3 regions of the Thauera chlorobenzoica genome follow, and region 3 is predicted to be linked to each of the others. Evidence: predicted binding sites of a transcription regulator. Region 3 holds the regulator's gene; each other region holds the start of a gene.
What was found. Region 3 encodes FNR, which switches genes on or off when oxygen is low (the NO sensors DNR and NnrR bind a similar motif). Its sites were predicted from a motif close to TTGANCTAGNTCAA; they were not measured.

Region 1: a site for FNR is predicted at 1,406-1,419, ahead of Tchl_RS03940 (thiamine pyrophosphate-dependent enzyme). Genes of this name have one in related genera too.
Region 2: a site for FNR is predicted at 1,850-1,863, ahead of Tchl_RS10615 (aldehyde ferredoxin oxidoreductase C-terminal domain-containing protein). Genes of this name have one in related genera too.

The regions. Positions count from the first base shown of each region.
Region 1 is NZ_CP018839.1:820,076-823,306, forward strand. It holds gene Tchl_RS03930 (NADP-dependent malic enzyme) at 1-65, shown strand, start outside; gene pbpG (D-alanyl-D-alanine endopeptidase) at 234-1,310, shown strand; gene Tchl_RS03940 (thiamine pyrophosphate-dependent enzyme) at 1,490-3,231, shown strand, end outside.
Region 2 is NZ_CP018839.1:2,280,836-2,284,066, forward strand. It holds gene Tchl_RS10615 (aldehyde ferredoxin oxidoreductase C-terminal domain-containing protein) at 1-1,759, opposite strand, end outside; gene Tchl_RS10620 (U32 family peptidase) at 1,902-2,945, opposite strand; gene Tchl_RS10625 (hypothetical protein) at 2,942-3,231, opposite strand, start outside.
Region 3 is NZ_CP018839.1:3,470,047-3,473,277, reverse strand. It holds gene Tchl_RS16200 (Crp/Fnr family transcriptional regulator) at 20-703, opposite strand; gene Tchl_RS16195 (SirB2 family protein) at 796-1,176, shown strand; gene fnr (fumarate/nitrate reduction transcriptional regulator Fnr) at 1,213-1,953, opposite strand; gene hemN (oxygen-independent coproporphyrinogen III oxidase) at 2,093-3,231, shown strand, end outside.

The sequences.
Region 1 (3,231 bases), 1.1 Mb from region 3:
CGACGGTGCGCCGCATCATCAACATGACTGCATTGACGGTGGTGGAGGCCGGGCAGGCCGGCTGAGCCTTCTGCTTCCGGCGCGCATCGGCGTATTTTCGATGCGCGTCAGGGCGGGCAGGAGCGGAATGTGGGAAAATTTCCCGGCAGATTTCGAAAATACTTGAAAATAAATTTGTATCTGCTTATTTTTTAAATAGAAACATTCCGCAATCCTTCACCGGGCTGTCGACCATGAAGCTCAGATTCCTCGGCGCTGTGTTCGCAGCGCTGTTTGCGCTCCAAACCGGGGTGGTCGGTGCGGCATCGACTTCCGCCAGCAGTGCGCCGGCGAGCAAGCACGCGGCTGCAAAAAGCAGCGCCAAGCCGAAGGTCGCAGCCAAGCCGTCGGCGAAACGCGCCGTAACCAAGAAGAAGGCCGGGGCAAAAGCGAAGAAGCCCGCGGCGGTGCGGGCTGCAGCGAAAAAAACCATCACCGCGCCAGCGGCCGCCGCCCTCGACCACGGCAAGGAGGGCGCGGACTCCGCCGGCGCGCTGCCGGAGCTGGGCTCGAGCGCGTTTTACGTGGTCAACCAGAATACCGGCGAGGTGTTGCTCGAGCGCAATGGCGGCGCGGTGCTGCCGATCGCCTCGATCACCAAGCTGATGACCGCGATGGTGGTGCTCGATGCCGGGCAGAGCCTCTCCGAGCGCCTGAGCATCACGGGCGACGACATCGACCACCTGAAAGGCACCGGCTCGCGCCTGTCGCTCGGCACCGCGCTGACGCGCGAGGAAATGCTGAACCTGGCGCTGATGTCGTCGGAAAACCGCGCCGCCTCCGCGCTGGCACGCAACTACCCGGGCGGTGAGCACGCCTTCATCGAGGCGATGAACGTCAAGGCCCGCCTGCTCGGGCTGTGGAGCACCCGCTTCCACGACAGCACCGGCCTCAACCCGGCCAATGTCTCCAGCCCGCGCGACCTCGCCCGGCTGGTGTCCGCGGCCTCGTCCTACGCGCTGATCCGCGAGTTTTCCACCGCGCCCGAGCGCTACGTCGCCGTGCGCGGCCATTCGATGCGCTTCGGCAACACCAACGCGCTGGTGAAGAGCCCGGAATGGGCGATCAGCGTGTCGAAGACCGGCTACATTTCCGAGGCCGGCCGCTGCCTCGTGATGCAGACCTGGCTGAACCAGCAGCCGGTGGTGATGGTGCTGATGGATTCGGCCGGGCGCTACACCCGCACCGCCGACGCCAAGCGCGTGCGCAAGTGGCTCGAGCAGATGCTGCCCCAGCGTCTGGCGTCGGCGCGGCACCTCTCCGGCGGCTAGCCGGCGCTCGCGCGCAGGACGCGCGCCGGCGCTGCGGCCCGCCACTTCCTCCCCGTTTCAGGGACCCCCGCTGGCCGGCGCGTCCGTGCACCCGGTTGACCAAGATCAATCGGAGGCACGGATGCGCCGACTAGACTCGCGGGTTCGACTTACGAAACGACTGACGAGAGGAAGCTTCCATGGGTGCAGCCCTCCCCGAACCGGCCCCGAGCCGCTTGTTCCTGTCCGGTAACGACGCCGTTGCGCTCGCCGTGCGCGACGCCGGCTGCCGCGTCGCCGCCGCCTATCCGGGCACGCCGTCGACCGAGATCCTGGAGGTGCTCGCGCGCTATCCGGACCTGTACACCGAGTGGTCGATCAACGAGAAGGTCTCGCTCGAAGTGGCGCTCGGCGCCTCCATGGTGGGCGCGCGCGCGTTCTGTGCGATGAAGCACGTCGGACTCAACGTCGCCGCCGATGCGCTGATGACGATGACCGTCACCGGCACCGAAGGCGGCCTGGTGATCGCCGTGGCCGACGACGTCGGCATGTCCTCGTCGCAGAACGAGCAGGATTCGCGCTTCTGGGCACGCTTCGCCCATCTGCCGCTGTTCGAGCCGGCCGACGCGCAGGAGTCGTACGACATGACGCGCGCGGCGTTCGCGCTGTCGGAGCGCTTCTGCTGCCCGGCGATCCTGCGCCTGACCACCCGCATCTGCCACGTCAAGGGCCGGGTGATCGCCGGCGAGCGCGAAACCCACGAACCGGGCGGCTTCGTCAAGGACCCCCAGCGCTGGGTGATGGTGCCCGGCAACGCCAAGCCGCGCGTGGCGCGGATGCACGAGCGCGAAGAGGCGCTGCGTGCCGCGAGCACGGAAAGCGCGTTCAACGTGCTGCTGCCAGGCGAGGACCGGCGCATCGGCTTCGTCGTCTCCGGGCCGGCGTTCATGCACGTGCGCGAAGCCTTTCCCGCGGCGCCGGTGTTCAAGCTCGGCCAGTCCTATCCGCTGCCGCTCGAGCGCGTGCGCGAACTGGCCGCCGGCGTGGATCAGCTCCTGGTGGTCGAAGAGACCGAGGCGCTGGTCGAAAACGAGCTGCGCGCCGCGGGCATCGCCTGTTCCGGCAAGGACACGCTGCCCCGGGTCGGCGAGCTCTCGCCCGACGTGTTGCGCCCGGCGGTCGCCCGCCTGCTCGGCGAACCCGTGCCGGCGAAGGCGCATCTGGCGCCACAGCAGGTGTTCCCGCGTCCGCCGACGATGTGCGTCGCCTGTCCCCACCTGGGGATCTATTACACCCTTGCCCAGCTGCGCAACATCACCATCTCGGGCGACATCGGCTGCTACACCCTGGGGGCGGGCCAGCCCTGGAATGCGCTCGACACCTGCATCTCGATGGGGGCGTCGATGGGGGTGGCGCTGGGCATGGACAAGGGCCGCGGTGAAGCCGACGCGAAGAAGTCCGTGGTCGCCGTGATCGGCGATTCGACCTTCATGCACATGGGCATGCAGGGCCTGCTCGACATCACCTGGAACCGGGGCAACGTCACCGTCCTGCTGCTCGACAACCGCGCGGTCGGCATGACCGGCGGCCAGGACAACCCGGGCACCGGCCGCGACATCCACGGCGAGACGGTGCCGCGCATCGATTTCGCCAAGCTGTGCGAAGCCCTGGGGGTGAACAAGGAGCGCATCCATGTGCTCGACCCCTACCAGCTGCCGGTGCTGTTCAAGACGCTGCGCGAGGAGACCAAGGTCCGCGAGCCTTCGGTGATCATCACCAACCGCCCGTGCGTGCTGATCGACGACTACCAGCCGGCCCAGCCCTACAAGGTCATCGCCGACCAGTGCACCGGCTGCGGCAACTGCCTCGACGTCGGCTGTCCGGCGATCCACGTCACCCGCCGGGCGAAGGAAGTGAAGCCTTCCGGCAAGGAAGTCGAGCT
Region 2 (3,231 bases), 1.2 Mb from region 3:
CGGGCAGGCTGGGCGAGTTGAACAGCTTGGTGTTGAACCGGCACATGCCGATCGAGTCGCCGACGGCGAAAGTGTTCTCGCAGCGGCGCACGGCGTATTCCTTGCCGATGTAGCTGTTCGGTTCGGCGGCGACGAAGCCGCCGTAGAGCGCGGTTTTGAACTCGGGGTCGTCGTTGACGCGGGCGTTGATCTCGAGGGTGACGCGGTTGCGCAGGTGGTCCATGCCGCGGGTGGCGACCGCCAGCCCGAGCGCGAACGCCTTCAGGATACGGGCGTCGTGGGGGTCGGACTGGAACAGGCCCTTGACCGACATCCGGTAGTCGAGCGCGGCGGGCGGATATTTGCCGTTCTCGACTGCGCGTGCATCGTCGGCGATGACGTCACCGAAACCCTGGCGGCGCGAAGTCATGAACAGCAGCTGCTCGATCACCGGGTAGTTGCCCCAGCTCAGGTCGAGGCCGCCGGTGTCCTCCGCGGTGAGGATGCCGCGCTGGAACAGCTCCATCGCCCAGCCGATGGCGCCGCCGGCGCTCGCCGAATCCATGCCGAGGTCGTTGAGGATGTTGTTCAGGCGCAGCACCTGCTCGGGTTCGCGAATCCCCAGGTTGGGGCCGAACTTGCCGACGGTGACGTACTCGGGGCCGTCGCCGTGGTCGTACTTGTCGAACTTGCCGTCGCCGCGGATGCCCTTGTAGGTTTTCTCGCGGTGGTGCTCGACTTCGGCCTGGGCCTTGTCGTAGCTGGCGTTGCCGGTCAGGCCCTTGAGCGCGCTCGCCCCCCAGCCACCCTTGCCTTCGGGGGTGAGGTCGTTCATCGCGCGGCACTGCACCGGACAGAGGTAACAGCCGTCCATGCCGGGGCGGTAGGGGTCGAAGTTGTCGGCGTCCAGGGTTTCGTGCCAGGTGGTTTCCTGGTTGTTCTTGGTGCCGATCGCCCCCAGCGCGCGGCTGGGCTTGTAGAGGAAGGGGGTGCCGACCTTCTTCAGCGCGTTCTGGATCACGCTGGTGCCGAGGATCTTCTGGCCGATCGCCTTGCCGCCGAGCTTGAAGTCCTTCGAGGTCGGGATCTGGCGCCCCTTGCCGCGCACCAGGATGGCTTTCAGCTGCAGCGAGCCCATCTTCGCGCCGCCGCCGCCGCGGGCCCAGATCGCCTTCGGCCCGCCCATGATGCCGGCCGACAGGACGAGGTTTTCACCGGCGCGGGTGATCCGGGCCATCGCCAGGTCTTCCCGTTCCTTCAGGCCCAGATCGCGTTCGATGGCGGTGGTGAAATCGATGTTGTCCATCCCGACATAGGGGGCGGCATCGCGGAAGGACACCGTGTCGCCATCGATCTCGAGCATCGTCCACTGCGCGCTGCGGCCGTAGATCACCAGGTGGTCGTAGCCGTTGCGCTTGAGGAAGGCGGGGAAGTAGTCGCCGCCGCTGGCGTCAAGGATGGCGTGGCTGTCGGGCGAGCAGCTGGTGAAGTTGCCGCGGGTGGCCGAGGGCAGGGTGGTGGTCATGATGCCGACACCGAAGACCAGCGGCACTTCGGGCTCGAGCGGCTGGCGGCCGTCTTCGAACAGGTTGTACAGCAGCATCATGTTGGCACCGCGGCCACCGAGGAAAGTGCGCACGATCTCCAGCGGCAGGTAGGCGCTGCGCAGCGCCTGCTGTTCGAGGTCGACGAACAGGACCTTGCCTTGCCCAGGGTACTGGGGGGTCGCTTCCATGCGTGCGAGCAGCCGATCCACCCGACTCCTGATGTCCGTCTTCATGCTGGTCTCCGAGAAAAGTCCGCCGCTGCAGACCGATGTCCGGAGTATCGGAGCTGCTTTTTTTGAAGTCAAACTGTTGGACGTCAAACATTGATAAATGTCAACGTCCCGCTGGCCAGGCCGCGCGCTGCAGGGGCTTCCTTCAGGCGTCGGGCGGTGGCGGAAAAGGCGGCGCTTGTGCCGCATCGCCCGCGACTTCGGGGTAGTAGCACATGTAGCCGGTACGGCAGTGCTCGTGGGAAGGACGCAGGCCGCGCGCCAGTGCGGCGACCTCGTGCGGAGGCTGGCCAGCGAGCTGGGCGTCGACGATGGTACGCACCATCCGCACGCTGGCCAGCTTGCGCGGCAGCGGGCCTTCGCGCCCGGCGATCTTCACCGCGTGGATGCCGCCGCCGGCCAGCCGGGGCACGGCACACAGGCCGCAGGGGCCGTAGGGCAGGCCTTCGGCGGTGGTCGTGAAGCCGCAGGAAAAGCGGTACCACAGCCAGCGCCGGTAGGCCTGGTCGTTTTCCTCCAGGCGCTCCTGCAGGCTCGCCGACAGCGGCCGGCCGTCGCGGTGGCGGTGGCGGTACTGGTAGTGATCGAGGCAGATCGGCCCGCCGAGTGGTGCCGGAAGATGGAGGGTATTGCAGCTGCCTTCCTCGTACACGCAGCCGTCGTTGAGGATGAAGGCCTCGACTTCGAGCTCGGGCAGGGCGGAGGCGATTTCGGCGGCTTCGTCCAGGGTCACGTCGCGCGGCAGGATCAGCCGGCGGATGCCGAATTCGCGGTACAGGCGGGCGGCGTGGACGTTGCGGCAGGTGGCGACCGAGCTCAGATGGACCCGCATTCCGGGGAGGGCTTCGGCGAGCGCGACGATCAGGCCGATGTCGCTCGCGATCAGGGCGTCGCCGCCCATGGCCTGGTAGCTGCGCGCGATCCCGAGGGCGAATTCGATCTGCACGGCCGAGTAGTGCTGGGAGTTGAGCACCAGCGACAGCGTCGCGCCGTGGGTGTGGGCCAGGCCGAGGGCGCGCTCGAGCTCGGCCAGCGAGCCGAGGTTGCCGCCCGGGCGGCGGTTGGCGCTGGCGCCGCCGAAGCGTGCGGCCCATTCGCGCGGCGTCACCCCGCAGTACAGCTCGCCGGCGCCGGCCTCGGCAAGGGGGGCGATCTCGTCGGGGTGGCGGATCGGGGCGACGATCTTCATACCGCTTCTCCGGGGACGATCAGGCGCGCGATCCTGCCTGCGGCCACGGCGCGGCTGACCGCGGCGAGGGTGGCGGGCGAATGCCGGCAGAGCACGGTGTTGCCCACATGCACGGTCTGCCAGGCGTCGTCCATCGCCTCGCGCACGGTGTCCGCGCGCAGGCCGAGGCATTCGTGATGGCACAAGGGGCGCGGCGAAAAACGCTCCGGCCCGCTGCGGGCGAGGCCGGCAGTGCGGCACATCCGCCCTTTGGCGACGAAGGCGAAAGGCAGGTGCACGTCGAGCG
Region 3 (3,231 bases):
GGTGGGTGAGGTTTCGCGCTCAGGCGTTGTAACGCGCCAGGCGGGCAGGGTCGTGCAAGGTGATGCGCTTGCCCTGCACACTGATCAGGCCGACTTCGCTGAGGTCGTGAAAGATACGCGACAGGGTTTCAGGGGTGAGGTTGAGGCGGGACGCAATCACCTGCTTGCTCGTCGGCAGCGAAATTTCGCAGGGTTCGTCACTGTCGGCGACCTGGAGCAGATAGCCGATCACGCGCTGCATGCTCGAGCGCAGCGAATAGGTTTCGACGTCCTGGATCAGGCCGTGGAGCCGGATCGACAGGCCGGCAAGGAGCTTGCTGGCAAAGGTCGCATCCTGTTCGATCATCTCGCTGACCACCGCCTGGCTGACATGCACCAGCACGGTATCGGCAAGGGCTTCGGAAAACACCGGGTAGGGGTGGTTCATGAACATCACCGCCTCGCCGAAACTTTGCATCGGGCCGATGATTTCGACGACCTTCTCGGTCCCTTGGGACGACGAGAAGGCCAGCTTGACCTGGCCCGACACCACGAAGTAGAAGCCGTGCGGCTGGTCTCCGCGCTGAAACAGCACTTCGCCGCGCGAGACGTGGCGTTCGCGGGTGTAGCGCGAAACGCGCTCGATGTCGGTGTCGGACAGTTCGCTGAACAGCGGGATGCGTCTGAGCAGGGCGGGTATGTCGAGCGGGGCATGGGGGGGCATCGGCGGGCTCTCCGTATCGAGGCGCAATTTTAATCGAGGCCGGGGCGCGGACTCGCACCGGAGCTCGGGTTTCTTTCGTTGAAAGGGGACGGATGTACTACACAATCAAGCATCTTCATGTGACCTGCGTCGTACTCAGCGCAACGGGCTTTCTGCTCCGCGGGCTGTGGATGTTTACCGGCAGCCCGCTGCTTCAGCGGCCATTGACCCGGGTGCTGCCCCACGTTGTCGACAGCCTGTTGCTGCTCAGTGCGATCAGCCTCGCGATCATGATCGGGCAATACCCGTTTGCGGCCGACTGGGTCACGGCGAAAGTCTTCGGGCTGATCGCCTACATCCTCCTGGGCACCGTGGCGCTCAAGCGCGGCAGAACGCCGGCGGTGCGGACCACCGCCTTCGTCGGTGCGCTGCTGGTGTATGCCTGGATCGTGTCGATCGCCATCACCAAGAACATGGCGGGGTTCTTCGCCTGAGTCCGGGCGGCGGGAAAACCTCCCCGCCGGCAGCGCTCAGCGCGCGCCTGGCTGGTGCTGGATGAGGCTCTTCAGCCGTGCCGGCTCGAGCAGGCGGACGTGCTTTTGCTGCACGGCGATCAGGCCTTCGTCCTGGAAACGCGAGAACGCGCGCGACACCGTTTCCAGTTTCAGACCGAGGTAGGAGCCGATCTCTTCCCGCGTCATGCGCAGGTTGAACTCCTGGGCGGAGAAGCCGCGCGCGGTGAACCGCTGCGACATGTTCAGCAGGAAGGCCGCCAGGCGCTCCTCGGCCCGCATTGAGCCGAGCAGCATCATCACCCCGTGATCGCGCACGATCTCGCGGCTCATCACCTTGTGGAACTGCAGCTGCAGCCCTTCGACCTCGTGCGACATCTGCTCGAGCTTGTCGTAAGGGATCACGCAGACTTCGCTGTCTTCGAGCGCGACCGAATTGCAGGAATGGACCTCGGTGCTGATCCCGTCCAGGCCGAGGATCTCGCCGGTCATCTGGAAGCCGGTGACCTGCTCGCGGCCGTCTTCGAGCAGCACATCGGTCTTGAACGAGCCGGCACGGATGGCGTAGATCGCCTCGAACGGGTCACCCGCGTGGTAAAGGTTGTGCTGGCGCTTGATCTTGCGTCGCGCACCGACGAGCTCGTCGAGGCGGTTCAGCTCGCTGTTGGACAGCCCGAAAGGCAGGCACAGCTCCACCAGATTGCACTGCGAACAGGCAGACTTGAGTCCGCTTACGGTAATTGGCACTGTCGCCCTCATCTGCACGATAATCCGGCCTCCCCGACAAATGACCCCGATGGAGACCCCGGGCGCCCGGCATTCCACACCCGTTGACCCACGTCAACCAAAAAAATCAGGCGTTCTGCCATTGTTCGTCACACACAGCAGCAGCTAGATCATGAAAAGCCAGAACGAACTCCTCTTCGATCCGCAACTGATCCGTAGATTCGATATCAACGGGCCGCGGTATACCTCTTACCCGACAGCGGACCGCTTCGTCGAGGCCTTCAACGCCGACGCACTGAAGGCCTGGCTGGCAAAACGGGCCATCGGCGGGGTAAGCAGACCGCTTTCATTATACTTCCACATCCCGTTCTGCAACACGATCTGCTACTACTGCGCCTGCAACAAGATCATCACCAAGGATCACGGTCGTTCTGCCAAGTATCTGAAATACCTGGCTAAAGAAATCGAAATGCAGGCTGCCTGCCTTGAGGGCAGCCGGCAGGTGACGCAGCTTCACCTGGGTGGAGGCACCCCGACCTTCCTCTCGCACGACGAGATGCGCGAGCTGATGGCTTCGGTGCGCGAGCATTTCACCCTGGTGCCCAACGGCGAATACTCGATCGAAGTCGATCCGCGCAAGGTCGATTTCGATACCGTCAAGCTGCTCGCCGAGCTCGGCTTCAACCGCATGAGTGTCGGCGTGCAGGATTTCGCCGAGGATGTGCAGCGGGCGGTCAACCGTGTGCAAAGTTTCGAGGAAACCCAGCTCGTCATCGATGCCGCGCGCCAGACCGGGTTCAAGTCGGTCAGCATGGACCTGATCTACGGCCTGCCCAAGCAGAACGTGATCAGTTTCAACCGCAGCCTCGAGCAGGTGCTGCAGATCTCGCCCGATCGCATTTCGCTCTACAGCTACGCCCACCTGCCCGGGCTGTTCAAGCCGCAGCGCCGCATCCATTCCAGCGACATGCCCAGCGCCGACACCAAGCTGCAGCTGCTGCAGCTGGGCATCCGCCGCCTCACCGAAGCGGGCTACGTCTACATCGGCATGGACCACTTCGCCAAGCCCGATGACGAACTCACCGTGGCCCAGCGCCAGGGCCGCCTGCACCGCAACTTCCAGGGCTATTCGACGCAGGCCGAGTGCGATCTGCTCGCCTTCGGGGTGTCGGCGATCGGCAAGATCGGCCCGGTTTATGCGCAGAACGTCAAGACCCTGGACGAGTATTACGACGCCCTCGACCGCGACGAGCTGCCGGTGCTGCGCGGCATCGAGCTGACTGCCGACGATCTGCTGCGGCGTTCGATCAT